DNA from 3 places in the Buttiauxella agrestis genome. Region 3 is predicted to be linked to each of the others. Evidence: predicted binding sites of a transcription regulator. Region 3 holds the regulator's gene; each other region holds the start of a gene.

Region 1 (9,875 bases), 1.5 Mb from region 3:
GCACTGATTTCCATCGCCGGGGAATATGCGGCGCAACTCGCAAATCAGGCGCTGGATAGCGATAAAAACGTGATGATCTTCTCGGACAATGTGTCGCTTGAAGATGAAATCGCGCTGAAAACCAAAGCCCGCGAGAAAGGTTTGATTGTGATGGGGCCGGACTGTGGCTCCACCATTGTCGCGGGTACGCCGTTGGCGTTCGCCAACGTGATGCCACAGGGCAACATCGGCGTGATTGGCGCATCCGGCACCGGTATTCAGGAGCTGATTTCACAAATCGCACTCGGCGGGGAAGGGATTACTCATGCCCTGGGATTAGGCGGGCGTGATTTATCGGCGCAGGTTGGCGGCATTAGCGCGTTAAGCGCTCTGGAAATGCTGAGCGCCGACGCGCAAAGCCAGGTGTTGGCGTTTGTTTCGAAACCGCCTGCTGAAGCGGTGCGTAAGAAAGTCATCGCGGCAATGCAGACGCAAAGCAAACCCGTGGTGGCGCTGTTTCTTGGCCATAAATCTGCCACAAAACGCGATGGCAATATCTGGTTTGCCGACACCATTGACGAAGCGGCGCGTATTGCATGCTTGCTCGGCAGCGTTGAACGTGCGCGGGCGCTTTCACCCAATGTGGTAGGCGGCAAAATCAGTGGCCTGTTTACTGGCGGCACGCTGGCGGCGGAAACCGCGATGTTGCTGGCCGAACAGCTGGGTGTGGAGGCCGACGACACGCACCATTATGGCACCATGCTGGATGCCGGCGGCCACCGGGTCATCGATCTGGGGGATGATTTCTACACCGTCGGCAAACCGCATCCGATGATTGACCCCTCCACGCGTAATCAAATGATCAAAGATCTGGCGAACCAGCCGGAAGTCGGTGTGTTATTGCTCGATGTGGTGATCGGTTACGGCGCTCAGGAAAACCCCGCCGCTACGCTTGCAGAAGCGATTTGTGCGCTCAAAGCCAAACGCGCTACGCCGCTGGCGATTATCGCTACCGTCACCGGAACCGAACAAGACCCGCAGTGCCGCTCCGGGCAACGCGCAATTTTGCGTGAAGCGGGCGTGATGGTGATGGACACCTTGCCGCAGGCCACGCAGCTTGCCAGCTCACTTATTTCTTCAGCGCTGACGCAAGTCACGCAATCCGCACCTTCATTGCTCGATGGCGTGGCGGTCATTAACGCCGGGCTGCGCAGCTTTGCTCAGGATTTACAGGCGACATCTACCGCCGTGGTGCATTTCCAGTGGGCGCCGATTGCCGGTGGCAATCCTCATCTGGCCCGTTTATTAGCTCGTTTACAGTAAGAGGTTGTTATGACTACATCTGTGGCGCAAGCCAACACCGCAGTGATTGAACGTATTCGCAAAGCCCGTCCACACTGGCTGGATGTTAAACCCGCAGGCTCGCTGATTAGTGTGCTAAACCGTGGCATGACGCTGTTACACGCCGGGCCACCAATGGCATGGGAAAACATGACCGGGCCAATGAAAGGGGCCTGCATCGGCGCATGCCTGTTCGAAGGCTGGACGAAAGATGAAGCGCAGGCGCTGCAATTGCTGGAGGGCGGAGATGTCACTTTTGTGCCTTGCCACCACGTTAATGCCGTTGGCCCGATGGGCGGGATCACCTCGGCGCATATGCCGATGCTGGTGGTGGAAAATATCACTGACGGCAACCGCGCCTACTGCAATCTCAACGAAGGTATCGGCAAAGTGATGCGCTTTGGTGCCTACGGTGAAGATGTGCAGGCGCGTCATCGCTGGATGCGTGATGTGCTGGCTCCGGTATTGAGCGCCGCACTTTCGCAAATGGAACGTGGGGTTGACCTCACCGCCATGATGGCGCAGGGCATCACGATGGGCGATGAGTTTCACCAGCGTAATATCGCGACCTCCGCATTGCTGATGCGCACGCTGGCACCGCACATTATCCGCCTGAATCACGATAAAGCCGAGCTTGCGCAAGTGATGGATTTCCTGAGCGTCACCGATCAGTTCTTCCTGAATCTGGCGATGGCATATTGCAAAGCGGCAATGGACGCCGGAGCGGAAATTAAAGCGGGCAGCATCGTGACGGCGATGACGCGCAACGGGCATGAGTTCGGTATTCGCGTCAGCGGTCTGGGTGACCGTTGGTTCACCGCTCCCGTCAATACGCCGCAGGGGTTGTTCTTCACCGGTTATTCCCAGGAGCAGGCCAACCCGGATATGGGCGATAGCGCCATTACCGAAACCTTCGGTATCGGCGGCGCGGCAATGATTGCAGCACCCGGCGTGACGCGCTTTGTGGGCGCGGGCGGTATGGACGCGGCGCAGACCGTATCCGAAGAAATGGCGGAGATTTTCCTCGAGCGCAATATGCAACTCACGATTCCAGGTTGGGATTTCCAGGGCGCATGTCTGGGGCTGGATATTCGTCGCATCGTCGAAACGGGGATTACGCCGCTAATCAACACCGGTATCGCTCATAAAGACGCGGGAGTCGGGCAGATTGGCGCGGGTACAGTGCGTGCGCCGCTGGCCTGTTTTGAGCAGGCGCTTGAGGCGTTGGCTGAATCTTTGGGTGTGGAATAAAAGTGAGCGAGTGCTTATTACCGTTGCTGCGGAGTCGTCAGGCTCCCGCATTCCGCCAGCTTTGGCGTGTCGCGGGAGTATACCCACGCACCATCAATTTAGCCGCCAACGACGGCGCTTTGCTTACGCTGCACCGCGCCGGTGAAGGTGTCAGCCCGATGGGATGGGTGCTGCGCCATGATGATCATCAGCGCCTGCGGCTGGCACTTAAGCGTGATACCCCAATCAGCGTTACCGAGAAGGGGCTGAATTTAGCCGGATATCATCTGGTTGCGCCTCAACGTGAGTGCTCGCTTCGCTTGCCGGACAACCCGGCTGAACCCAGTTTGCAAACCTCGCTGTTGTATTGCAATGCGGAAACCGGGCTTTATGGCCCGCTTTCTACGATTGCCAGCCAGCCGTTACCGGTAGAGTTACGCCAGTTTCAGCGTAGTTTCCGCGCATCGCTTGCAGGCAAGATGGTGAACTGGTGCCGGATGCTCGGGAAAGGCCCAGGTTTGACGCCGACTCATGACGACATTCTGGTCGGCATGCTGCTGGCAGGCTGGTATCACCGTCGATTAAATGCAGAATGCGGCGCGCATTTTTTTGACGCCTCCGTTGATTTACGCGCGACGACAACGCAAGTGAGCGTTAACTATCTGCGCTTTGCCGCACAGGGCGTGTTCTCCTCGCCATTACTGCATTTTGCACATTCATTAACTTCACCGGCTCGCTTGCCGTTTGCCACCCGGCAGTTGTTATCGCTCGGACACACTTCGGGCGCGGATACTTTGCTGGGTTTTTGGTTAGGGCAGCGGGTCGTGCTGTAACGTTTACAAGGATATGTGATGAAAACTTTAGTCGTAGCTCTTGGCGGGAACGCGCTGCTACAGCGTGGTGAAGCGCTGAGCGTGGAAAATCAGTACCGCAATATTGATAAAGTGGCGAGTGCGCTGGCGCGGCTGGCGAAAGATTTTCGCGTTGCGGTGGTGCATGGCAACGGCCCGCAGGTGGGGCTGCTGGCACTGCAAAACCAGGCGTATAAAGAGGTCGCGGCTTATCCGCTCGATGTTCTGGTGGCCGAAAGCCAGGGCATGATTGGCTATATGCTGGCGCAGCGTATGGCGCAGCAACCACATATGCCGCCAGTTACCGCCGTGTTGACGCGTATGCTGGTGGACCGCGAGGATCCGGCGTTTACATTCCCCGAAAAGTTCATCGGCCCGGTTTATTCCCCGGAGCAACAACCCGCCCTTGAAGCGCAGCACGGTTGGCTGATGAAAGCCGATGGGCGCTATATTCGCCGCGTCGTGGCGTCACCGGCTCCGCTGAAAATTATCGACAGCGAAGCTATCGAACTGCTGTTAAAACATAACCATATGGTGGTGTGCAGCGGTGGCGGCGGGGTGGCGATGGTCGAAGGCAAAAATGGGCTGGAAGGGGTGGAAGCGGTGATTGATAAAGATCTGGCGGCGGCGTTACTGGCGCAACAGATTGACGCTGACGGGCTACTGATTCTGACCGATGCCGATGCGGTGTATGAAAACTGGGGCGCGCCACAGCAACGGGCAATTCGCCGGGCAACACCCGACGCGCTGGCACCGTTTGCTAAATCAGATGGTTCAATGGGGCCAAAAGTGGCGGCGGTCAGCAGTTTTGTTCGCCAACACAACAAACCAGCATGGATTGGGGCGTTGGATCAGATTGAACAGATTCTGGCGGGTGAAGCCGGAACCTGCATCGCGTTGTAAGTTTTATGGCGGATGACGCAAGTTGTCCGCGTTATGTCCGGCTGCGCAGCCAGGATTCGACCTGGCTGTAGTCGCCACGAAACACAATATTTCCCGCTTTTTTGCTGAGCTGATAGCGATACATCGGGTCGTAATACTCTTCGAGCAGTGGCGCAAGCCAGGCCAGATGCCCCTCAACGGAACCGGTTTTACGTTGCAATTCCAGCGCGTTATCCAGATGTTTGCTGAACTGAGCAAAACGCTCCAGGCCTAAACGACGGCGGATGGCAAACAGGCCATGATGCAAATATTCACCGTAGTTTTGCCAGGCCGTTTCTTCGTCATGAATCGACAAAAACGCACTGCTCATTTGCTGGAAATATTCGGTTTTCAGGCGCTCTAAACGCTGCTCAAACGGGTCTTCAATCACCACAATCGGTGAACGTAACATCTGCTCTCTGAAGCATTCAGGAATATGGCGCGAGCCAATCATGCGGCCTTCATCTTCAATAACCCAGGTGACTTCGCCACCGTCACTTTTCTTCAGCAGGGTAACAGCAAGGTTATTTTCAAAGTTCGTTTGCGAGGGTTGTTCCACAATCGTGCGGCCAAATGAGGAACCGCGATGGTGCGCCAGCCCTTCAAGATCAACACCGGTTGGCAGCGAGCGAATCAGAATCGTTTTGCCCCCGCCGGTGTTACCGCTGACCAAAATCATCGGCCAGCGTGAACGGGTTTCAATCACGTCCATTGCGTAATGGCGCAGTGCTTTATAACCGCCTTCGACCAGCGGATAGTCAACGCCCGCTTCGCGTAACCACTGCTGAACCAGATGCGAACGCATTCCTCCGCGCGCGCAACACAAATAACCCTGCGGATTCTCGCGGCAGGCGGCAAGCCACTTTTGCAAACGCGCCTCGCGGATTTCGCCATGAACCAGACTATGCCCTAATTTCACCGCCGCCTGCTGCCCATGCTGCTTGTAGCAAGTGCCTACGGCTGCACGCTCTTCATCGGTTATCAGCGGTAAATTCAGCGCGCCAGGCATCGCTCCCTGGCTGAATTCAACCGGCGCGCGCACGTCGATAAGCGCCGTACCGTTGCGCAGCAGATGGTCATAATCTTGAGTATTAGGACGAGCGTTTTGCATATAAAACCTTAGAGCGAGTGAGGCCAGAAACGCCGTGGATTGTGCGCTTTCGCGTATAGAAAAGAAAGGCTGGGGAACTTGAGGGGCAGAGCGGGTGAGCAAAAATGCCACCCGCCACTGTGATTAGAACTTACTTTGCGCCCAGGCAATGCCGCTGGCGTATTCCGCTGGAAGCAACGGTACCAGTGCCTCGAGAGAAGCGCTCAGTCTGCCGGTATCGCTGTCGTTCAGGTTGAGATGGCCGACTTTGCGACCTTCGCGCACTTCTTTATCGTACCAGTGCAAATGAACCAGTGGCAGTTTCAGCCAGTCATAATTCAGGTCGGTGCCGATAAGATTGACCATCACTGAAGGCGAGTTCACCACCGGTTGCGGTAGTGGCAGATCCACAATCGCCCGCAGATGCAGTTCAAACTGGCTGATGGATGCGCCGTTTTGCGTCCAGTGCCCGCTGTTATGCACGCGCGGCGCAAGCTCGTTAATCAGCAACCCGGCGGGAGTGATAAAGCACTCCATCGCCATCACGCCAACATAGTTCAGCTCGTGCAAAATCGCCGAAAGCATGGCTTCCGCCTGTTGCTGCTGCTCAATGTTCGCCTGTGGGAACACCACGCTGGTGCGCAGAATGCCGTCCTGATGCAGGTTATGCGTCAGCGGATAAAACACGGTTGTGCCATCGTGACCGCGAGCGCCTACTAACGAAACTTCGCCCGAAAAGTTAATCCCTTGCTCAACGATGCACTCGCCATAGCAATCGTCAGGCAACTGATCGGTTTCATGGCTGCGTAAACGCCACTGTCCGCGCCCGTCGTAACCGCCAACGCGGCGTTTCACAATGGCTAACTCACCCAGATTTTGGAAAACACTCGTCCATTCATCACGGCCAGAGAGCAGTTGCCACGGTGCGGTAGCCAGTTCGAGCTTATCGAATAGCTGCTTTTGCGTCAGGCGGTCGGCGATAATCGGGAAAACATCACGATTCACAAACGCGTTATGACGCGCTAATTCACGGGTGAGGGCGGTTTCAGGCCAGCGCTCAATTTCTGCGGTGATAACACTTTGTGCAAATGGCACGGCTTCAGGTTCGGCATCAAGGCCAACCGGATAAACGGCGATGCCCAGCGGTTCACCCGCCTGGCGCAGCATTCTGCCTAACTGACCATTCCCTAATACGCAGACGCGTTTCATGCATCACCCCGTGGATCAGGGTTTTCCAGCACTTCGTCAGTCTGACTTTGACGCCACGCTTGCAGGCGCTGATGCAAGCCGCTGTCATGCAGGGCAAGAATTTGAGCGGCCAGCAGCGCGGCATTTGCAGCACCTGCTTTGCCAATCGCCAGCGTGCCGACGGGAATACCACGCGGCATTTGCACAATAGAATAGAGACTGTCTACGCCGCTTAATGCCGCACTTTGAACGGGCACGCCCAGCACGGGGACCAGCGTTTTCGCCGCAATCATGCCCGGCAAATGTGCCGCTCCGCCTGCACCAGCAATAATCACCTGCAAACCGTTGTCGCTTGCTTGTTCGGCAAAACTGAACAGTTTATCGGGAGTGCGGTGTGCGGAAACCACTTCTACATGGTGCGGGACTTCAAGGGCGGTGAGGATTTCTGCGGCAAACTGCATGGTAGCCCAGTCACTTTTGGAACCCATGACAATGGCGATACGCGCTGGGGTCTGGTTGGAGGACATGCGTCTCAAAACTCCTGTGGGTATGCAAACATCACCGAACGTGGCTCGGTCGGTCAGAAGGGCTCAGAGAATACCATGAACATAGAGCAAGGAAAACGGTTGCGTGGTTAACAAAGCGGCAAAAAGAGGTGATTTTGTTTAAAAAGAAAAAGGAATTAACTCGACGTCTTCAGCAGTCACTTTAATCATCGATCCCTGTGTGTGCCATGCGCCAAGCACGCAGCGAAACGCGGGTTTACCATTGGCTGAAATCGGATGAATTTCCGGGCGATGGGTATGACCGTGGATCATCCATTGCACCTGATGGCGTTCGAGGGCGTCGATAACCGCGTGCGTGTTCACATCCATAATCGCCATAGATTTACTGCTATTTGAGGCTTTGCTGTCAGCACGCATTTTGGCGGCGACGCGTTTGCGGATAAACAGCGGTAGGGCGAGGAATAACCATTGCAGCCAGGGCTGATGGACTTTTTTGCGAAATGCCTGATAACCGTGGTCGTCAGTACAGAGCGTGTCGCCGTGCAGCAGCAAAATTTTGCGGCCATACAGTTCAACGATTTTTTCTTCTGGCAGCAGCGTCATACCGCTTAAGCGGGCAAAGCGATTGCCAAGCAGGAAATCCCGGTTGCCATGAATAAAGAAACAGGGCACGCCAGAATCCACCAGGTCTTTGATTGCTAGCGCGATTTGGCGGTGCAGCGGTTCCGGATCGTCGTCGCCAATCCAGGCTTCAAACAGATCGCCAAGGATATAAAGCGCGTCTGCTTCCCGAGCGCGGCCTGCCAGAAAACGCAGAAAACCGGCGGTGATCGCCGGTTCTTCTGAACACAGATGTAAATCTGCGATAAAAAGCGTCATCGCCATCGGGCGAATTATTCGCTTACGGTTACGCTAGTGATAACCACGTCTTCTTTAGGAACGTCCTGGTGCATACCGCTGCGACCCGTGGACACGCCTTTGATTTTTTCTACTACGTCCATGCCTTCAACGACTTCGGCAAATACGCAATAACCCCAACCTTGCATGCTTTCGCTGCTGAAGTTCAGGAAATCGTTATCCGCTACGTTAATGAAGAACTGGGAGCTTGCAGAATGTGGCGCCTGGGTACGAGCCATTGCCAGCGTGCCCTTGGTATTTTTCAGGCCGTTATTCGCTTCGTTTTGAATGGTGTCTTTGGTTTCTTTCTGCTTCATACCCGGTTCAAAACCGCCGCCCTGGATCATAAAACCGTTGATCACACGGTGGAAAATGGTGTTGGCGTAGAAACCTTCGCGGCAGTACTCGAGGAAGTTTTTAACAGTTTCAGGCGCTTTATCATCAAAAGTTTTGATTACGATATCGCCGTGATTAGTATGAAAAGTAACCATGCTGTGCATCCTATATTTAGTCAGACAGTGTTCCGGCAGACGGTGCCGCCACACAAGGTGGTTGTTATAGCATAACTGTACACTGTGAGTCAGTAAGCTATATCCTCGCAAAGCACACTGCCTCTGGGTAAAATTATGGTTTAATATAGCCAATTGCACCGTTTCGACACACTTACATGGAATCCCCTGATGTTAAAAATCTTCAATACAATGAGTCGCCAAAAAGAGGAATTCAAACCTATTCATGCCGGAGAGGTTGGCATGTACGTGTGTGGTATCACCGTTTACGATTTGTGTCATATCGGACATGGCCGTACTTTTGTTGCCTTTGATGTGGTCGCACGTTACCTGCGTTTTATCGGCTATAAGCTGAAATACGTGCGCAACATTACGGATATCGACGACAAAATTATCAAACGCGCTAACGAAAACGGCGAAGACTTCGTGGCGCTGGTTGATCGCATGGTGGCTGAAATGCACACCGATTTCGACGCGCTGAACATTTTGCGCCCGGACAGCGAGCCTCGCGCCACCAAACATATCCCAGACATCATCGAAATTGTTGAACAGCTTATCGAGCGTAATCACGCCTATGTTGCCAGCAATGGTGATGTGATGTTCTCCGTGGAAACCGACGCGGATTACGGCAAGCTTTCGCGTCAGGATCTGGATCAACTGCAAGCTGGTGCTCGCGTTGAAGTCGAAGCGAACGTTAAGCGCAGCCCAATGGATTTCGTGTTGTGGAAGATGTCTAAACCGGGCGAGCCAAGCTGGCAGTCGCCGTGGGGCGAGGGCCGTCCAGGCTGGCACATCGAATGTTCGGCGATGAACTGCAAACAGCTCGGCAACCATTTTGATATTCACGGTGGCGGTTCAGATTTGATGTTCCCGCACCACGAAAACGAAATCGCGCAGTCCACCTGTGCGCACGGCGGCGAATACGTTAACACCTGGATGCACTCGGGCATGGTGATGGTCGATCGCGAGAAAATGTCCAAATCACTGGGCAACTTCTTCACCGTGCGCGACGTGCTGAAATATTACGACGCGGAAACCATTCGCTACTTCCTGATGTCCGGTCACTATCGCAGCCAGTTGAACTACAGCGAAGAAAACCTGAAACAGGCGCGTACTTCTCTGGATCGTTTGTACACTGCACTGCGCGGCACGGATTCAAGTGTTCAGCCTGCCGGTGGCGAAGCGTTTGAAGCGCGTTTCCGTGAAGCGATGGATGACGACTTCAATACCCCGGAAGCCTATTCCGTACTGTTCGATATGGCGCGTGAAGTGAACCGCTTAAAAACAGAAGATTTGGCGGCAGCAAATGGCCTGGCGGCGGCGTTACGCCAGCTTTCAGGCGTGTTGGGCTTGCTTGAGCAGG
Region 2 (9,875 bases), 1.1 Mb from region 3:
GCGAGCCGCAAGATGCGCCAGGCGTTGTTCGGTAGAGCGACCGGTGAGTTTTTGCAGGTAATCCAGTTCAAACAGGAAGCGGGCGTTACCCGGCTCCAGCGCAACCGCGCGTTGCAGATACTGTTCCGCCAGTTCGGCATTGTGTTTTTTATTCCAGGCGTGAATGCCCAACACCCGCTGAACCGCAGCAAATTCAGGGAGCTGTTCAGCGGCGAATTGCCAGCAGGCCACCGCGTCGTCATAACGACGTTTGCTGTACCAGAAACATCCCAACAGATATTGCGCGAAGCCATCATGCGGCAGACGTTGCAGCATTTGTACTTCGTCCAGCGTGTTCGGGAAGCGAACTTTGCGGGCAAAATTGTCCTGCGCCTGCTGCACAAAAGCATGTTGCTGGGCATGGTCAGTTTCCAGTGCCGCACGCCACAACAGCGGCATCGCTTCTTGTGAATCCATCACACTCAGCAATTGCCGGGCCTGCGCTTCATGGCCCAGACTCACCAGCCAACCCGCGAGAACACTGGCATTCACGCCGCGTTTACCGGTCACGCGCAGCAGTTCAGCACGGTCAGTTTCACTTTGCGTAATCACCCAGCGGGCATAATGCAGAACGTAACTGAGCGGGTATTCTTCAAGCTGCTGCGCAACCCAGCCCAGTGCTTTTTGTGACGCGCCGGTTTGATGAAGCGCCAGCGCTTTCAGCCCCATTGCCAGGTTATTGCTGGCGTTAAATTTCAGGCTTTGATTCACAAATGCCAGCGCCTGCGCGGCTTCATCTTTGCGCAGCGCCAGGCGAGCAAGCGCGTAAAATGCGGCATCACGGCAATTGCCACTCCAGCTCGCTTTAAAATAATCGTCAAACGCCCCGGCGCAGTCGTCCTGCCTCTCTTTTGCCGCCCCACGCAACATGCTGGCATCACCGTTTTGCGGGTTTTTGTTCAGACGATGCGCGCGTTTCAGCGCGGCGTCGGCGTACTGTTCGGCAAGCGCCCAGTTACCCCGGTTCAGCTCAAGCTGACCTAATGCCACGTTACAGCGGTAATCCTCCGGGTCCAGAGCCAGCGCACGTTGGTAATAGTCAAACGCCGAGCGACTGGCGTGCAGATATTGCTCCAGATGCTGGCCGATGAAATACAGCTCGTCGCAATGGGTGATGTCCTGTGGTTTTGCCGGAACACTGGCAGGCTGCGGCAGCGGTAGATCTTCTGGAACGTGTTCGCAGTAGCTGAGAATAAGTTTGCCCTGCGCATCACGCAGATTCAGCGTCAGGCGCTGTGGCCAGCTGTCGCTGATAGCTTCCTGCCACGCCTGTGCGGGTTGCAGGGAAAGCCTGGCTTTCCACAATGTTCTACCCGCTGATTCAATTTCTAACGTAACGTCTGGCAACGGCGCGATGGCGTAGAGTCCGAGGTGCAGTTCACCGTTATGGCGCTCAAGTTTCACCGCCGCCTGAGTGTTAGCGTTTTGCAGCGTGCCCAATTGGCTGTATGGCAGGAAATTCTGCACGAAGATTTTTTCTTCGTAAGGCGCAATCCAGGTGAAATCCGGTTGGTTATCGGTGAATACGCCTGTCATCAGCTCGATATAGGGACCGTTTTCATCCGTCAGATTGCGATCCCACGCCTGGCCGAAATCACAGTTTCCCCACGTCCATTGCTTCTTGCCCGGTGAAACATGGTGATCGGCAATATGCAGCAAACCACCCTGCTCGCCGTGATGGTAAGCGCCGACAAAATCGTAATCTGATTTATCCGCCATATAGGACGTTGGCACCGGAATGTTTTTGTAGCGCGAGATATCCACGCCTGCGGAATAGTCGACTTTGTAGTAAGTGCCGTGGGCAATCGGGAAGGCGGAAACATCACGTTTGCCGTGATCGAATACCGCGGTGACATCAGGGGGGAATACGCTTTGGTGATCGTCGCCGCCTTTGACTGCCGGATTCGCCCACCACAGGAAATGGCGCGGCGTGGCGTTGCCGTTGAATACTTTGCCGGTGATTTCAATCAGCGCTTTTTCCGGGTAGAGCGTAAACCCGGTCATGACTTGCAGGCCGCGCATCGGCTCCACTTCACCCAACCAGACAGTTTGTGCGCCGTTGTCATGCTTCTGGAAAGTCACATCGACAGGCATAAAAGTGGTTGGGCGATGGTGCTGCGGCCAGTTAAATTCGATACCGCCGGAAATCCACGGCCCGACCAATCCCACCAGCGCCGGTTTCACCACTTCGTTGTAGTAAACGAAATCGCGCTCCATCACTTTGTCATAAGCACGGTGAATACGGCCCCCCAGTTCTGGTAGCAGCATCACGCGGATAAAATCGTTTTCTATCCAGACGGCGTTGTAATCACGCATTTCGCGCTGGCCGCTCAGGGTGTCAATCACGCCGTAGGGATACACCGCACCGGATGAACCCTGGTAAACACGGCTTTCGAGGAACATCGGATTCGGGTCTTCTGCACCGGTCGTCCATGTGGGTAACGCAATCGTCTCTTGCCAGACGTTAACGGCTCCGTACATTTCGATTCTCCAGTAAACAAACAACAGTGAAATACGTTATGTTTGCAGTGTAGAGAACTCATTGCGCCTTAGAATGCTTAATGCTCACACAATAAAGTTAACGGAGTTTAGTGAAATGTATGACTCAGGGCTGAACAACCAACGCGTGCGGCAACTCAATCGCCAGACGTTGATGAAACTGGTGTGGCAGCATAAGCGGCTCAGTAAATCGCAGTTTTCGCAGTACACCGGGCTGTCGATTCCCGCAGTGAGCAAAATTCTTGAAGAGTTGGTGCAGGATGGAAAACTGAGCCATTCCAGCGAAAATCTGAGTAACCGTGGTATCAACAGCGGCAGTTACCAGATCCCGCCCGATGGCGATTTCATTCTTTGCATGAATGTCACCCCTACCAGCATTGAAAGCCAGCTGTGCGATGCACAGCTTTCACCGCAGGGGGAGTTTGAACGGATTCAGGTTAATGCTGCTACGCCACAGGCGCTACTCGCCGCTATCGAGAATATCTGGCGCACGCAACGTAAATGCTGGCCGAAAAAGAAAATTAACCTGGCGCTCGGGATCCACGGGCAAGTCGATCCGGTGACGGGAGTGTCGCAAACCATGCCGCAAGCGCCGTGGCGTGAACCGGTAGAAATCAAATATCTTCTGGAAGAAAAGCTCGGCGTAACCGTCAGGGTGGATAACGACTGCGTGATGCTGGCACTGGCAGAGAAATGGCAGAATCCGGCGAATCGCCAGGATTTCTGTGTGATAAACGTCGATTACGGTATCGGTTCTTCATTTGTGATTAACGGGCAAATTTATCGCGGGAGCCTGTACGGCAGCGGGCAAATCGGCCACACGATTGTGAACCCCGACGGCATGGCGTGTGACTGTGGACGTTATGGCTGCCTGGAAACTGTGGCCTCGTTGACGGCGTTAAAAAAGCAGGCGCGCATCTGGCTAAAATCACAACCCATTTCGCCAAAGCTCGACCCGGAATCTATTACTTCAACACAGTTAATTACCGCCTGGCATGAAGGTAATGAATACGTTTGCCGTTGGGTAGAAAGTTCGGCTAACGCCATTGGGTTAAGCCTGTACAACTTCCTCAATATTTTGAATATCAATCAGATTTTGTTTTATGGCAGAAGCTGCGGGTTTGGCGAAAGCTGGCTTGCGACCATCGACAAGCAAATTGGATTTAATCCGTTTGACCATGGCGATTCACTCAAGGCAAATGCGACACAAATCAGTTTCGGGCAGTTGAGTCGACCGCAACAGGTGATGGGAGTGGGTTATTTGTACGCTGAAGAGTCGTTGAATCAGGTGTGATTTGGGCATAAAAAAACCCCGGCGAGCCGGGGTCTTCAACAGATTATGCGTACACCGGTAAGCGTGCGCAGATATCGAGAACTTTCTGCTTAGTGCGCTCGATAACCGCTTCGTCGTTGATGCTATCCAACACATCACACATCCAGCCAGCCAGTTCACGGACGTCAGCTTCAGTGAAGCCACGGCGCGTCACCGCAGGCGTACCGATACGGATACCGGAAGTCACAAACGGGCTCTTAGGATCGTTTGGCACGCTGTTTTTGTTCACGGTGATGTTTGCACGGCCCAGCGCTGCATCAGCTTCTTTACCGGTCAGGTTTTTATCAACCAGGTCCAGCAAGAACAGGTGGTTATCAGTACCGCCAGAAACCACTTTGTAGCCACGTTCCAGGAACACTGCAACCATCGCTTTCGCGTTTTTGGCAACCTGGTGCTGGTAAGTTTTGAACTCAGGTTCCATGGCTTCTTTCAGTGCCACAGCTTTGCCCGCGATGACGTGCATCAGTGGGCCGCCCTGCGCGCCTGGGAATACCGCGGAGTTCAGTTTCTTGTACAGCTCTTCGCTGCCACCTTTCGCGAGGATTAAACCACCGCGTGGACCTGCCAACGTTTTGTGCGTTGTGGTCGTCACAACGTGAGCATGTGGAACCGGGTTCGGGTAAACGCCAGCCGCAATCAGGCCTGCAACGTGCGCCATATCGACGAACAGCTTCGCATCGACCATGTCAGCGATTTCACGCATTTTTGCCCAGTCAACGACGCCGGAATAAGCAGAGAAACCACCGATGATCATTTTCGGTTTGTGTTCTTTGGCTTGTTTTTCCAGATCTGCGTAATCAATGTGACCAGTTTCATCGATGCCGTAAGGAACGATGTTGTACAGCTTGCCGGAGAAGTTTACCGGGGAACCGTGTGTCAGGTGGCCGCCGTGTGCCAGGTTCATACCCAGAACGGTATCGCCTGGTTCCAGCAAAGTGGTGTATACCGCAAAGTTAGCCTGTGAACCGGAGTGCGGCTGTACGTTAGCGTAATCAGCGCCGAACAGCTCTTTTGCACGGTCGATAGCCAGTTGCTCAACCACGTCGACATATTCACAGCCGCCGTAGTAACGCTTGCCTGGGTAGCCTTCTGCGTATTTGTTGGTTAACTGAGAACCCTGAGCCTGCATTACGCGCGGGCTGGTGTAGTTTTCGGAGGCGATCAGTTCAATGTGCTCTTCCTGACGTACTTTTTCTTGCTCCATAGCCTGCCACAGTTGGGCATCATAATCGGCAATGTTCATTTCACGTTTTAACATTCGCATCTCCAGACTCAGCTAACAGTAAATATTTGAACAGCTTTTTGGCCGCCTTAAATACAACGGGCAACAGTGTAAACCGAAACAGTGTTGCGTGATAGGTCTTGACATAGGTTTTTACGCAAACGATTGGCTTGGCGTCCTGCAAGGGTTTGAAGGCAAAAGTCATCGCTTATTTCAACGGATATTAATTCATCATCAACTTGCAGGAATTTCATGTTCTGTGAGCCGAATCGACTCAGTCAGTATCCATTTACAATGTAGTGCTTTTTTTTTGGTGAAGAGTTTTATAAGATGCATTTAAAATACATCATTAGATTTTAATGTCAGAAAATGGAGCTATACCATGCTTGATGCCCAAACCATCGCTGTTGTGAAATCCACCATTCCCCTGCTTGCCGCGACCGGTCCAAAACTTACCGCACACTTTTACGAACGTATGTTCAGCCATAACCCTGAGCTGAAAGAAATCTTTAATATGAGCAACCAGCGCAACGGCGATCAGCGTGAAGCGCTGTTCAATGCTATCTGCGCGTACGCGACCAATATTGAAAATCTGGCGGTGCTGTTGCCTGCGGTAGAAAAAATTGCCCAGAAGCACACCAGCTTCCAGATCAAACCTGAGCAGTACGATATTGTCGGCGGCCATCTTTTGGCTACGCTGGATGAAATGTTCAGCCCGGGCGAGGAAGTGCTGGATGCCTGGGGCAAAGCGTATGGTGTGTTGGCGGGCGTGTTTATCAATCGTGAAGCGGAAATCTATCAGGACAATGCAGCGAAAAATGGCGGTTGGGAAGGCACTCGCGCGTTCCGTATTGTGGCAAAAGAGCCGCAAAGCACATTGATTACCAGCTTTGAGTTTGAGCCTGTCGATGGCAAATCCGTTGCCGATTATCAGCCTGGCCAATACCTCGGTGTGTGGTTGAAACCAGAAGGTTTCCCGCATCAAGAAATTCGCCAGTATTCACTGACTCGTAAAGCCGATGGCAAAAGCTATCGCATTGCAGTGAAGCGTGAAGATTTGGGTCAGGTTTCAAGCTGGTTGCATAACCACGCACAAGTAGGTGATGAAGTGCATCTGGCTGCGCCTGCCGGTGATTTCTTTATGGACGTGAACGCACAAACTCCGGTTACGCTGATTTCCGCAGGCGTTGGCCAGACGCCGATGTTGGCAATGTTGGATACACTGGCAAAAACTCAGCATGCAGCCCAGGTGAACTGGTTCCACGCGGCAGACCATAGCGACGTGCACGCGTTTGCCGATGAAGTGACTCTGCTGGGTGCGCAATTGCCACGTTTTGAAAACCACGTGTGGTATCGCCAACCGAGAGAAAACTGCCGCGCTCAGGCGAAGTTTGATAGCGAAGGTTTGATGGATTTAGTCGCTCTTGAGAGCAAAATCAGTGCACCAGATATGCAGTTTTATCTGTGCGGGCCGGTGAGCTTTATGCGTTTTGCAGCGGAGCAATTAGTGAAGTTGGGCGTTGAGCAGAGCCGAATTCACTATGAGTGTTTTGGCCCGCATAAAGTGATGTAATTTTTCAGCCGAAAACATGCCCTCACCCTAGCCCTCTCCCACAGGAGAGGGGATTTTCTTTCCCCCTCGCCCCTTTGGGGAGAGGGCCGGGGTGAGGGGGAAAAATTAAATCGCGGCGTCGTCTTCTTCGCCAGTACGGATACGCACCACGCGAGCTACATCGAAGACAAAGATTTTACCATCGCCGATTTTGCCGGTTTGCGCGGTGCGGATGATGGTATCCACGCAGGTATCAACGATATCGTCGGTGACGACAATTTCAATTTTCACTTTCGGCAGGAAATCCACCATGTACTCAGCGCCACGGTACAGTTCGGTATGCCCTTTCTGACGACCAAAACCTTTAACTTCTGTGACCGTCATGCCAGTGATGCCAACTTCTGCCAGCGCTTCGCGAACGTCATCCAGCTTGAACGGTTTAATAATCGCATCAATTTTTTTCATAGTTTTCTCTGTCATCCCGCACTTCATCGATAGCCCAAACTTACCACAGACTACTCTTTAAAGTCATTGGCATCGAGCTCATGCCGTGAGAGTAATTTGTAGAATTCGGTACGGTTACGCCCCGCAACACGCGCCGCCTGAGTCACATTTCCTTTGGTCATTTGCAACAGTTTGCGCAGGTAATTCAGCTCAAACTGATTACGCGCTTCGACAAACGTCGGCAGCGCGGTGTTCTCACCTTCCAGCGCCTGATGCACCAGCGCATCGCTGATAACCGGAGCGGACGTCAACGCTACACATTGTTCAATCACGTTGACCAACTGGCGCACGTTGCCCGGCCAGCTTGCCGCCATCAGCCGCTTCATGGCATCGGTTGAGAAGCTGCGCACAAACGGTTTATGCCTGTCGGCGGACTGACGTAACAAATGGTTTGCCAGCAACGGCACATCTTCTGCACGCTCTTGCAACGCTGGAATTTTCAGGCTCACCACGTTCAGACGGTAAAATAAGTCTTCACGAAACTCGCCGCGCTCCATCGCTTTAGGTAAATCACGGTGAGTAGCCGAGAGAATACGCACGTTGATATCCAGGTCGCGGTTGCTGCCCAACGGGCGCACTTTGCGCTCCTGCAAAACACGTAACAATTTGACCTGCAAAGGAATTGGCATGTCGCCAATTTCATCGAGGAATAACGTTCCGCCTTCTGCGGCCTGGAATAACCCTTCCCTGCTGCTGACCGCACCGGTAAACGCACCACGGGCATGACCAAAAAGCTCGGATTCCAGTAGCTGTTCCGGCAGCGCGCCGCAGTTAATGGCGATAAATGCTTTTTTGCTGCGCGGGCTGGCGTTATGAATGGCCTGCGCCAGAATCTCTTTGCCGGTGCCACTTTGCCCGTTAATCAACACACTGACGTCCGACTGCGCAACCATGCGCGCCTGCTCCAGCAAACGCAGCATCGCGGGGCTTCGAGTGACGATGGTATCGCGCCACATGTCGTCTCCGGCGATGACCGAGTGCACCAGCGCATCGTCAATGGCTTTATAAAGCGCGTCTTTATCGACAGGCTTAGTCAGGAAACTAAACACGCCCTGTTGCGTTGCCGCGACGGCGTCAGGAATCGAGCCGTGAGCGGTCAAAATGATCACCGGCATGCCCGGATACACTTTCTGGATTTCAGCGAACAGCGCCATACCGTCCATTTCGTCCATCCGCAAATCACTGATCACCAAGTCGATTTTTTCACGACCAAGCAGACGCAACCCTTCGGCACCGCTTTCGGCGGTCGAGACGGTGTAACCTTCGCTCGTCAGGCGCATACCGAGAAGTTTCAGCAAGCCCGGATCGTCATCGACCAGCAGTAATCTGGCGGGTTTACGTTGCGTCATGGTTTCGCCTCCTGCGCGGGTTTGGTGTTGTCCGGCAATTCTGTGCTGGCAGGTTTACGGCTGGAAAGCTGGCGCTCGATGTCGGTTAAGTTTTCCAGTTTTCGGGTGGTCAAACTTAACTGGCTTCTGAGCCGTTGTTGCTGCTCACGCAGCGTGTCCAGCTCGCTGTCTGAGGATTGCTGCAATTTACTGTAGCGCGTGCGTTCGTCAGAAAGTGCCAGCAAAGATGCCTGCCCATCACGCCAGACCTGGAACAATGAACGCATTTGCGAAGGGACTTCAGCTGTCATCGCATCGAGCTTAACCATGTAACGACGGCGCTCGGTGGGGGAGATTTTGGCATTCGCCAGCAAAATGCCTCGCTTGAAGGTATCGCGCCAGCTATCGGACGGCCAGCGACGTGCTTCCGCTCGCGCCTGTGCAGGCGCTAAACGTTCGGCGCAGTCCATCGCCCGCAGCCAGTACAGCGGGTTGCTCATCGAGTCGTGGCTCTGGTTTTGCCAGATATCTTCACAATCTGTCGATAGGTAATCCGCTAGCTGTTGTTCCGGCTCTTCTGCCACCGGCGGATGTTTTACGTCTTTGGGCGCTGCGTTTTGCACACAACTCGCCAGCAATAAGGGCAGGAGCAATGCTGACAAAGGGCGAAAAATAGTCACTTTCATTTTTTATTTGTTCTCGGGAAAAACAGGCAACTCAATTCGGAAGCAGACATCTGCCGTTTCATCGTCAATCAGATGCAATTCGCCATGCATGCGACGGATACAATCCTGGGCGATACTCAGGCCCAGGCCACTCCCTTTAACCGCACCTTTGCGCTGGTGACTTCCCTGATAAAAAGGTTCAAAAATCATCTCTCGCTCCGCAGGCGGAATAGGATCACCCGTATTACCGACATCAATGTGAAGAGTGTTCCCCACCTGCGTGCTACGTAAATAAATGGTACCGGATTCAGACCCATAGTGCACCGCATTGGAATAGAGATTATCCAATACGCTCATGAGCAGCATGGGTTCGGCGAGGACAGGCTCCGGGATAAAATCACATACGGTACGCATCATTTTAGCCCGTGCTGGCAAACTGTGAGCGGCAATAATCACATCCACTAACGGTGCCAATTCAACTTTCTCAAGTTCGACCGGAACGTCCGCCAGTTTGCGGTTGTAATCCAGCAATTGTTCAATCAATTTTTGCAAGTGACGACTGCTGTTATCGAGGATTTCGACCACCTCTTTTTGGTCGTTGGTTAGCGGCCCAACGACCTGGTCTGCCAGCAGTTCAGTGCCTTCGCGCATACTGGCGAGGGGAGTTTTTAACTCATGTGAGATATGGCGTAAAAACTCATGACGCTGAGATTCAAGCCAGGACAGACGTTCG
Region 3 (9,875 bases):
GCATCCAACGACTATTGCTCAGGCGCATAAAGTCCGCGTGCAAAAAGCACAAAAAACGGCAATGAATAAATTGATGGGCCAGATTGGCAAACCGTATCGCTGGGGAGGCACGTCGCCAAATACCGGCTTCGATTGCAGCGGTCTGGTTTACTACGCTTACAAAGACCTGGTGAAATTCCGCATTCCGCGCACCGCGAACGAAATGTACCACCTGCGTGATGCTTCTTCAGTAGACCGTGGCGAACTGGAAACAGGCGACCTGGTCTTCTTCCGCACCCGTGGTCGCGGCACCGCTGACCACGTCGGCGTGTATGTCGGAAATGGCAAATTCATCCAGTCCCCTCGCACGGGTCGCGATATTCAAATCACGTCGTTAAGTGAAGATTACTGGCAGCGCCACTATGTGGGTGCCAAACGCGTTATGACCTCAAAAACCATTCGCTAATCCCTCTTCGTAAAACTCGCACTTGCCCTTAAAAGGGCAAGTGCGTTTCTCTTTTGCTTTTCCTTTCAATTTGTTAACCTAAACCCGCACTAAAAGTGTTTGTTTAACAATAGATACCCTAAATAATTTGAGCCTACTATGCGGCCCGAAGAATGACGGGTAATAAGGAGTTTGCAATGTCGTTCGAATTACCTGCACTACCATATGCGAAAGATGCATTAGCCCCGCACATCTCTGCTGAAACGCTGGAATACCATTACGGTAAACACCATCAAACCTACGTCACTAACCTGAACAATCTGGTTAAGGGCACCGCGTTTGAAGGTAAAACTCTGGAAGAGATCGTTCGTACTTCAGAAGGCGGCGTATTCAACAACGCAGCACAGGTGTGGAACCACACTTTCTACTGGAACTGTCTGGCGCCAAACGCAGGTGGCGAACCAACAGGCGCACTGCTGGAAGCCATCAATAAATCTTTTGGTAGCTTTGCTGAATTCAAACAGCAGTTTACCGACGCGGCTATCAAAAACTTCGGCGCGGGTTGGACCTGGCTGGTTAAGCAAGAAGATGGCGCATTAGCTATCGTTTCAACGTCTAACGCGGGCACCCCGCTGACCACTGCGGCAAAACCGCTGTTGACGGTAGACGTTTGGGAACATGCTTACTACATCGACTACCGTAATGCTCGTGCAGGCTACCTTGAGCATTTCTGGGCGCTGGTGAACTGGGAATTTGTTGCGAAGAATCTGGCAGCGTAAAACCTAAAAGATATGGGCCGCGATTGCGGCCCATTTTAATCAGTGCAGTACGGCGGTTAACGCGCCAAATACGATCAGTGCCAGAACAATAACCGTTGTGGTGATTGAAAATTTCAAATCTGTGCTCATCGCTAAACTCCTTTTAATTACCTTACAATCGGTGTGTCAGATTGATTTTCCCACAACCAGAGATAAAAATCCTCCTGGTTTTAACCTGATATCGCTTTTCCCTCTTCCACTTTTCTTCCGGATAGGCCAAAATCCCTCGCTAATTTATTGCGTACCATCAATTCTATGCCCTCCTTCCGTTTTATGTCGCAATCCCGGCATACCCGCAACCCAAACGTTGCCTCAGGAGTCAGTGTACGCAAACGTTTAACATATTAGTTATCAGGAGTTTACGATATGGCCTGGAGTGAAATTTAATGGCGACAATCAAGGACGTGGCGAAGCGCGCAAACGTTTCCACTACAACCGTATCACATGTGATTAACAAAACTCGTTTTGTGGCGGAAGAGACACGCAATGCGGTCTGGGCGGCAATCAAAGAATTGCACTATTCACCCAGTGCCGTCGCACGCAGCCTTAAAGTTAATCACACCAAAACGATTGGTCTGCTTGCCACTTCCAGCGAAGCCCCCTATTTCGCCGAGATCATCGAAGCCGTGGAAAATAGCTGCTTTGAAAAAGGCTACACTCTGATTCTGGGTAATGCGCACAACAACTTTGAAAAACAGCGCGCTTATTTATCAATGATGGCGCAAAAGCGCGTCGATGGCCTGCTGGTGATGTGTTCTGAGTATCCGGAATATCTGCTGACCATGCTCGAAGAATACCGCCATATCCCAATGGTGGTGATGGACTGGGGCGAAGCTCGCGCAGACTTCACCGACTCAGTGGTCGATAACGCGTTCCACGGCGGTTATCTGGCCGGGCGTTATTTGATTGAACGCGGCCACCGTGAAATTGGTGCCATTCCTGGCCAAATGGAACGTAATACCGGCGGTGGTCGTCACGCAGGCTTTATGAAAGCGCTGGAAGAAGCCGGTATCGCCATTCCAGAAAACTGGATTGTTCAGGGTGACTTTGAGCCAGAGTCTGGCTACCGCGCGATGCAGCAGATCCTCGGCCAGTCTCATCGTCCAACGGCAGTATTCTGTGGCGGCGATATTATGGCGATGGGCGCGATTTGTGCCGCTGATGAGATGGGTCTGCGTGTGCCGCAGGATGTCTCCGTTATTGGTTACGACAATGTGCGCAATGCGCGTTTCTTCTCGCCTGCCCTGACCACCATTCACCAGCCGAAAGATTCGCTGGGTGAAACGGCGTTTAACATGCTGCTGGACCGTATCGTCAACAAACGCGAAGAGTCGCAATCAATTGAAGTGCATCCGCGCCTGATTGAACGCCGCTCCGTAGCCGACGGTCCGTTCCGCGATTATCGCCGCTAAAATATCGTAGGCCGTACAGCAGCGTCATCCGACAGTTCTGACGTAAATGGTGGATGACGCCTACGGCTTATCCACCCTACGAACTGCCCGATTTATAATGGCTCCTGCAACCACTCCTGATTCATCGTTTCGCTATCTCCCAGATAATCTAGTAACCAGGCTAGCGCGGGTGACGCATCATTTTGCTTCCACGTCAGGCAACACGCGGCATCCGGGAATGGGTTATCCAACGTCAGCTCGCACCATTTACCAGAATCTACCCACGGTCTGGCGATATGCAATGGCACCATACCGATACACAAACCTGCACTCAGGCAATCGGAACCCGATTCCCAATCCGGTACCACTACGCGCCGCTGGTTATCCAGCAGCCAGGTAATACGTTTGGGTAAAGAACGCGAAGTATCTTCCAGAACCAGCGACGGCCAGGCTCGCAAGTCGTCATCACTCAATGTGCCGCCTTGTATCGCCAGGGGATGATTCGCTGCCACCACGCAACGCCAGCTCAGTGTCCCCATGTCCCGGAAGGCAAAACGCCCACCGACAGGAATAGCCTGAGTGGCGCCAATCGCAACTTCAACGCGCCCATCCGCCAGTGCGTCCCACACGCCGTTAAAAACTTCCTGAAAAATATGCAGCTCGATATCCGGGAAATGACGGTAGAAATCCAACACCAGCTGGCGCGTGCGCTCCGGTTTTACAATATTATCGACCGCAATCGCCAGGTGTCCGCGCCATCCATTTGCGATCTGCTGGCACTGTTGCCGTGTCGTCATCATTTTTTTGATAACAGAGCGCCCTTCCTTCAAAAAAAAGACGCCTGCGGGGGTTAATTCCACGTCACGGTGACGGCGTTCAAACAGCGGCACAGCTAACCACTCTTCCAGTTGCCGTACCGTATAGCTGATGGCAGACGGAACGCGGTGCAACTCCTGTGCAGCACCACTGAAGCTGCCATTGCGCGCCACCGCATCTATCACTTCCAGCGAATATTCTGACCACATTTTTCTGCTCACAAATTTTTTGAACGCAATAGACAAATATTAGCGTTTCACAAGCGTAATTGCACTCCGTACACTCTCGCGGCAATCAACCTGCAAGATAAATCAAGAGAAAAACATGCAACCATCAAAAGGATTTCTTATCTGGCTGGCCGGATTAAGTGTGCTGGGGTTCCTCGCCACAGACATGTATCTGCCAGCTTTCGCGGCTATTCAGCAAGATTTACAGACCGATGCTTCCGCGGTGAGCGCAAGCCTGAGTTTGTTCCTCGCCGGATTTGCGTTCGCCCAGTTAATGTGGGGGCCGCTGTCTGACCATTTCGGCCGCAAACCTGTGTTACTGGCCGGGTTGAGCCTGTTTGCCGTCGGTTGTATCGGCATGTTGTGGGTCGAAAGCGCCACCGCGCTGTTGGTCCTGCGCTTTGTACAGGCCGTGGGTGTGTGTTCTGCGGCGGTGAGCTGGCAGGCACTGGTGACGGATTATTACCCGGCGAATCGCGCAAATCGTATTTTCGCCACGATTATGCCGCTGGTTGGCTTGTCTCCGGCACTGGCACCGCTGCTCGGTAGCTGGATTTTGGTGCACTTCGACTGGCAGGCGATCTTCGCCACCCTGTTTGGAATCACCCTGGTGCTGATGATCCCAACGCTGCGCCTGAAGCCACGCACTCAGCATCACCCGCAAACGGAAGACAATAAAGTCAGCTTTATGTCGTTGCTGCGCAATCGCGTATATAGCGGCAACGTATTGATTTATGCCGCTTGTTCCGCAAGCTTCTTTGCCTGGTTGACCGGTTCCCCATTCATCCTGAACGATATGGGTTACAGCCCGGCGGCAATCGGCCTGAGCTACGTGCCACAAACCATTGCCTTCCTGATTGGCGGTTACGGTTGTCGCAGCGCGCTGCAAAAATGGAACGGTAAGCAAATGCTGCCCTGGCTGCTGGCTTTATATACGCTGAGTATTTTCGGCACCTGGGCGGTTTCGATAAGCGGTCACGCGACCCTGACGCTGCTGCTGATCCCATTCTGTATCATGGCAATCGCCAACGGTGCAATTTACCCCATCGTTGTCGCTTCAGCACTGCTGCCATTCCCGCAGGCCACGGGTAAAGCCGCTGCGCTGCAAAACACGCTGCAATTGGGCCTGTGCTTCCTGGCAAGTTTGATGGTGTCCTGGCTTGTGGCAACGCCGCTGCTGACGACCACCAGCGTGATGCTGGTGACCATTGCGCTGGCAATGTTAGGTTATCTGATGCAGCGCCGTAAAAATGTCGAGGTCTGGCAAGCTGCTGAATCCGACGCGCATTAGTGATATGAGTGAATAACTTAGCGTGCTAACAATATTTCATTGAATCACTAAACAGGCGAGCCTATACTCATTAGCGGCTCGGTTGTCAGCACAATTATAATGAAATCGTGACGGGAGCCTTTGTGCTCCCGTTTGTTGTTTTGAGAGCTTTTTTTGTGGGCACTCGCCCCTTTCTCTGTTCTACGTCGGATATCAGGCTCACGGTTTTTTCCGTGACATTTCTCACATGCCCAAAATAGCGTCTACGCTGTTTGAAGGTTCCTCACACAATGGTGATGGAGAAGCTATGAGTTCATCGTGTATAGAAGAAGTCAGCATAAGAAATAACCCGTGGTATCGAATTGTTAACGAAATGCTCGCTAAAGCCGGTGTGGAAATCAACGGCCCGCGCCCTTTCGATATACAGGTTAAGCATCCCGATTTTTTTAAACGCGTCCTGCAAGAGGGTACACTCGGGCTGGGTGAAAGCTATATGGACGGTTGGTGGGACTGCGAGCGTCTGGATATATTTTTCAATAACACCATTCGTGCCGGACTGGAGAATCAACTTCCCCGCCATTTAAAAGACACACTGCGTATTGCCGCGGCCCGGATAATGAATCTGCAATCTAAAAAACGCGCCTGGATTGTTGGCAAAGAACATTACGATCTTGGCAATGATTTATTTAGCCGCATGCTTGATGAGCATATGCAATATTCCTGTGGTTACTGGAAAGAAGCCACCACGCTCGGCGACGCGCAGAATGCCAAACTAAAAATGATCTGCGATAAACTCCAACTGGAACCGGGAATGACGCTGCTGGATATTGGTTGCGGCTGGGGCGGTCTTGCACAATATGCGGCCCGACATTACGGCGTCGCGGTGCACGGTGTCACAATCTCTGCCGAACAACAAAAAATGGCGCAGGAACGGTGTGCGGGTCTTGATGTGACTATTTTGCTGCAAGACTATCGCGAACTGGATATGCAATTTGACCGCATTGTTTCCGTCGGTATGTTTGAACATGTCGGGCCAAAAAACTATGCCACCTATTTTAGTGTCGCCGACCGTAATCTGAAACCGGAAGGGATTTTCCTCCTGCACACCATTGGTTCTAATAAAACCAATAACAACGTGGATCCGTGGATTGATAAATATATCTTCCCGAATGGGTGTCTGCCATCGGTGCGCCAGATTGCACAAGCCAGCGAAGGGCATTTCGTGATGGAAGACTGGCATAACTTTGGTGCCGATTACGATAAAACATTGATGGCCTGGAATGAGCGTTTCCTGCACCACTGGCCTGAAATCGCCGATAACTATTCCGAACGTTTTCAACGCATGTTTAGTTATTATCTGAATGCCTGTGCCGGAGCCTTCCGCGCCCGTGATATTCAGCTATGGCAAATTGTCTTTAGTCGCGGCATTGAAGACGGCTTACGTGTTCCACATTAATGAATAATGGCCCCGGTATCTCCGGGGTCACTATTCGCTGCAATTCCGTAGCATTTTCTTAACAAAGCGTGACCCTCCTCACGTTTCCATATCTCCTTTCTTCCCGAGTTTGATCCCGTTAACATTTATTCGCTTCTCAGTTGGAAACCGGTTTCCGTTTTGTTTCACAATAACTGCACTTCCCGAAACAATAACAAGGATACCGCCATGAGCATCTACCAAAAAATGGTCAATGTGATTGAGCACAAAGTCACCCCCATGGCTGGAGCAATGGGTTCTCAGCGCCATGTCATCGCTATCCGCGATGGTTTTATCTCAGCTCTGCCGTTCATGATTATCGGTTCGTTCTTGTTAGTGTTTATTTTCCCGCCGTTCTCGCCTGATAGCACCTGGAGTTTTGCCCGCTCGTGGCTGAATTTCTCGCTCACTTATCGTGAACAACTCATGCTGCCGTTTAACCTCAGCATGGGCGTGATGACGTTCTTTATCTCCGTCGGTATCGGCGCAAGTCTTGGCAAGCATTACAAGCTCGACCCTATCATGACGGGTCTGTTAGCATTTATGGCCTTTTTGCTGGTTGCCGCGCCCTATAAAGACGGGCAAATTTCGACGCAGTATTTCTCGGGCCAGGGCATCTTTACCGCGCTGATTACGGCGATTTACGCCAGTGAAATGTATGCGTTCTTAAAGCGCCACAACATCACCATTCGCCTGCCAAAAGAAGTGCCCACCGGCGTGGCGCGTTCCTTTGAAATCCTGATCCCGGTGGTCGTAATTGTCGCCACGCTGCACCCGCTGAACCTGTTCATCGAGTCCACCACCGGCATGATTATTCCTGAAGCGATTATGCACCTGTTGGCGCCACTGGTTTCAGCATCAGACTCCTTGCCTGCGATTCTGATTTCCGTGTTTATCTGCCAAATCCTGTGGTTTGCCGGTATTCACGGCGCGTTAATCGTCACCGGGATTATGAACCCGTTCTGGATGGCGAACCTTTCCGCTAACCAGACCGCGCTCGCCGCAGGCAATGTTCTGCCGCATATCTATCTGCAAGGTTTCTGGGATCACTACCTACTGATTGGGGGCGTAGGTTCAACGCTCCCGCTGGCCTTCTTATTGCTGCGCAGTCGTGCCATTCACCTGCGCACCATCGGTAAAATGGGCGTGGTTCCGAGCTTCTTTAACATCAACGAACCGATTCTGTTCGGTACGCCAATCATCATGAACCCGCTGTTCTTCCTGCCGTTTACGCTCGTGCCGATGATTAACGCAACACTTGCCTATATCGCGACCAAATTAGGTTGGGTCGCTCAAGTGGTATCGCTCACTCCGTGGACAACACCTGCGCCGATTGGGGCCTCCTGGGCCGCAAACTGGGCGGTAAGTCCCGTAATTATGTGTCTAATTTGTATGGTCATGTCGGCTGTGATGTATTACCCATTCCTGAAAGCATACGAACGCACTCTCATCAAACAGGATGAAGAACGTAGCGCGCAGGAAAGTGAAAACCCGATTACCGTGAACTAAACAACTACTTTTGCCTGCCGGTCTGGCAGGCTCGTCCGTCACAAGAGGAACTGTAATGAAATACGTATTTCCTGAAAATTTCTGGTGGGGCAGCGCAAGTTCAGCGCCGCAAACCGAAGGCGAAACCCTCTCTTTTGGTAAGTCCGCCACTATCTGGGATCAATGGTATAAGGAACAACCCACCCGCTTCCACAACGGCGTAGGCCCGGCAGAGACTTCCACGTTCTACAAAAACTGGAAGCAAGATATCGCCCTGCTCAAAGAGCTGAATCACAACACCTTCCGCACCTCAATTTCCTGGGCGCGTCTGATTCCTGAAGGCCGTGGCGCGGTTAACCAGGAAGCCGTCACCTTCTACAATCAGGTTATCGACGAACTGGTAGCGCAGGGCATTAAACCGTTTATCAACCTGTTCCACTTTGATATGCCGATGGTTATGCAGCAGCAAGGCGGCTGGGAAAATCGTGACGTTGTCACGGCCTACGCGGAATTTGCGAACGTTTGTTTCGAGCTGTTCGGCGACCGCGTGAAGCATTGGTTCACTTTCAACGAGCCGGTAGTGCCTGTCGAAGGCGGCTATCTGTATGATTTCCACTACCCGAACGTGGTGGATTTCAAACGTGCGGCAACCGTTGCCTACCACACCATGATTGCCCACTCCATGGCGGTAAAGGCTTACCACGAGCGTAACGACGGCGGCGAAATTGGTATTATTCTCAACCTCACCCCTTCTTATCCGCGTTCGCAAAACCCTGCGGATGTCAAAGCGGCAAACATCGCTGACCTGATGTTCAACCGCAGCTTCCTCGACCCAGCATTGCGTGGTGAATATCCGCAAGAACTGGTTGCGCTGCTGAAAGAACATGGTCAACTGCCTGAGTGCCAGGCGGGTGACAAAGAGCTGCTTGCAGCGGGTGTCGTCGATTTACTGGGTATCAACTACTACCAGCCGCGCCGCATCAAATGCCGCGACTCACTGGTTAACCCGGACAGCCCGTTTATGCCGGAATGGTTCTTCGAAGCCTACGAAATGCCGGGCCGCAAAATGAACCCGTATCGCGGCTGGGAAATTTACGAGCAAGGGATTTACGATATTCTCACCAACCTGCGTGAAAATTATGGCAACCCAAATTGCTATATTTCTGAGAACGGCATGGGCGTTGAAAACGAACATCGTTTCGATGAAAACGGCCAGATTCAGGATGACTACCGCATTGATTTCGTGCGCGACCACCTGAAATGGCTGCATAAAGGCATTAGCGAAGGCAGCAATTGCCTGGGTTATCACATGTGGACGTTTATTGATAACTGGTCCTGGTGCAATGCATACAAAAACCGTTACGGTTTTGTCTCGTTAAATCTGGAAACTCAGCAACGCACCATTAAGAAAAGCGGCGAGTGGTACAAAACGACTTCCGCAGAAAATGGCTTTAACGATCGTACGTAATCTCAGCATTCGGGCCGCAAGGCCCGTTTCTGGCTGAGACGCGGGAAACTCACACCATGTCGAATATTAATGATGTAGCACGCCTTGCACAGGTTTCTAAAGCCACCGTTTCGCGTGTTTTAAGCGGCAGTCGCGGCGTGAAAGAAGAGAGTCGCCAGGCCGTTTTGCGCGCGGCAGAAATACTTAACTACAAACCCAATGCAATTGCTCAATCTTTGAGTTCCCAATCAACCCATTGCATTGGCGTAATCTGTGCCACCGAACATATTCAGCAGTCCACAGGCTACCTGCAAGCGCTTGAGAAACAGCTTAACCAGCATCATAAACACCTGCTGTTACGCTTCGCCAATGACCACGACAGCGTGGCGCAGGCTGCTCAGGAACTTTCAAACGGCTTATGTGATGCGTTGCTGGTTGTGGGGGCGCGTTTCTCACTCCCTCCGCTCGACGACGATATTATGCTGATTGATTGCCTGAGCGGTTCGAATGCGCTGAGTAT

Evidence for each region. The regulator PurR, encoded in region 3, represses purine synthesis genes. The targets are predictions, from matches to a motif close to CANGCAAACGTTTGCNTG.
Region 1: a site for PurR is predicted at 7,216-7,233, ahead of purE (5-(carboxyamino)imidazole ribonucleotide mutase). Genes of this name have one in related genera too.
Region 2: a site for PurR is predicted at 5,248-5,265, ahead of glyA (serine hydroxymethyltransferase). Genes of this name have one in related genera too.

What each region holds. Positions count from the first base shown of each region.
Region 1 covers NZ_UIGI01000001.1:3,715,516-3,725,390, reverse strand. The annotation lists gene DY231_RS17660 (acyl-CoA synthetase FdrA) at 1-1,302, shown strand, start outside; gene DY231_RS17655 (YlbE family protein) at 1,312-2,571, shown strand; gene DY231_RS17650 (oxamate carbamoyltransferase subunit AllH family protein) at 2,574-3,383, shown strand; gene DY231_RS17645 (carbamate kinase) at 3,402-4,304, shown strand; gene mnmH (tRNA 2-selenouridine(34) synthase MnmH) at 4,336-5,433, opposite strand; gene purK (5-(carboxyamino)imidazole ribonucleotide synthase) at 5,557-6,621, opposite strand; gene purE (5-(carboxyamino)imidazole ribonucleotide mutase) at 6,618-7,127, opposite strand; gene lpxH (UDP-2,3-diacylglucosamine diphosphatase) at 7,266-7,985, opposite strand; gene ppiB (peptidylprolyl isomerase B) at 8,000-8,494, opposite strand; gene cysS (cysteine--tRNA ligase) at 8,684-9,875, shown strand, end outside.
Region 2 covers NZ_UIGI01000001.1:1,177,956-1,187,830, reverse strand. The annotation lists gene DY231_RS05655 (DUF5107 domain-containing protein) at 1-2,520, opposite strand, end outside; gene DY231_RS05650 (ROK family protein) at 2,636-3,832, shown strand; gene glyA (serine hydroxymethyltransferase) at 3,876-5,129, opposite strand; gene hmpA (NO-inducible flavohemoprotein) at 5,476-6,666, shown strand; gene glnB (nitrogen regulatory protein P-II) at 6,772-7,110, opposite strand; gene glrR (two-component system response regulator GlrR) at 7,161-8,498, opposite strand; gene qseG (two-component system QseEF-associated lipoprotein QseG) at 8,495-9,163, opposite strand; gene DY231_RS05615 (sensor histidine kinase) at 9,167-9,875, opposite strand, start outside.
Region 3 covers NZ_UIGI01000001.1:2,253,887-2,263,761, reverse strand. The annotation lists gene DY231_RS10925 (C40 family peptidase) at 1-445, shown strand, start outside; gene sodB (superoxide dismutase [Fe]) at 622-1,203, shown strand; gene cydH (cytochrome bd-I oxidase subunit CydH) at 1,243-1,332, opposite strand; gene purR (HTH-type transcriptional repressor PurR) at 1,629-2,654, shown strand; gene punR (DNA-binding transcriptional activator PunR) at 2,747-3,658, opposite strand; gene punC (purine nucleoside transporter PunC) at 3,774-4,967, shown strand; gene cfa (cyclopropane fatty acyl phospholipid synthase) at 5,254-6,402, shown strand; gene DY231_RS10890 (PTS sugar transporter subunit IIC) at 6,610-7,929, shown strand; gene gmuD (glycoside hydrolase family 1 protein) at 7,985-9,376, shown strand; gene DY231_RS10880 (LacI family DNA-binding transcriptional regulator) at 9,433-9,875, shown strand, end outside.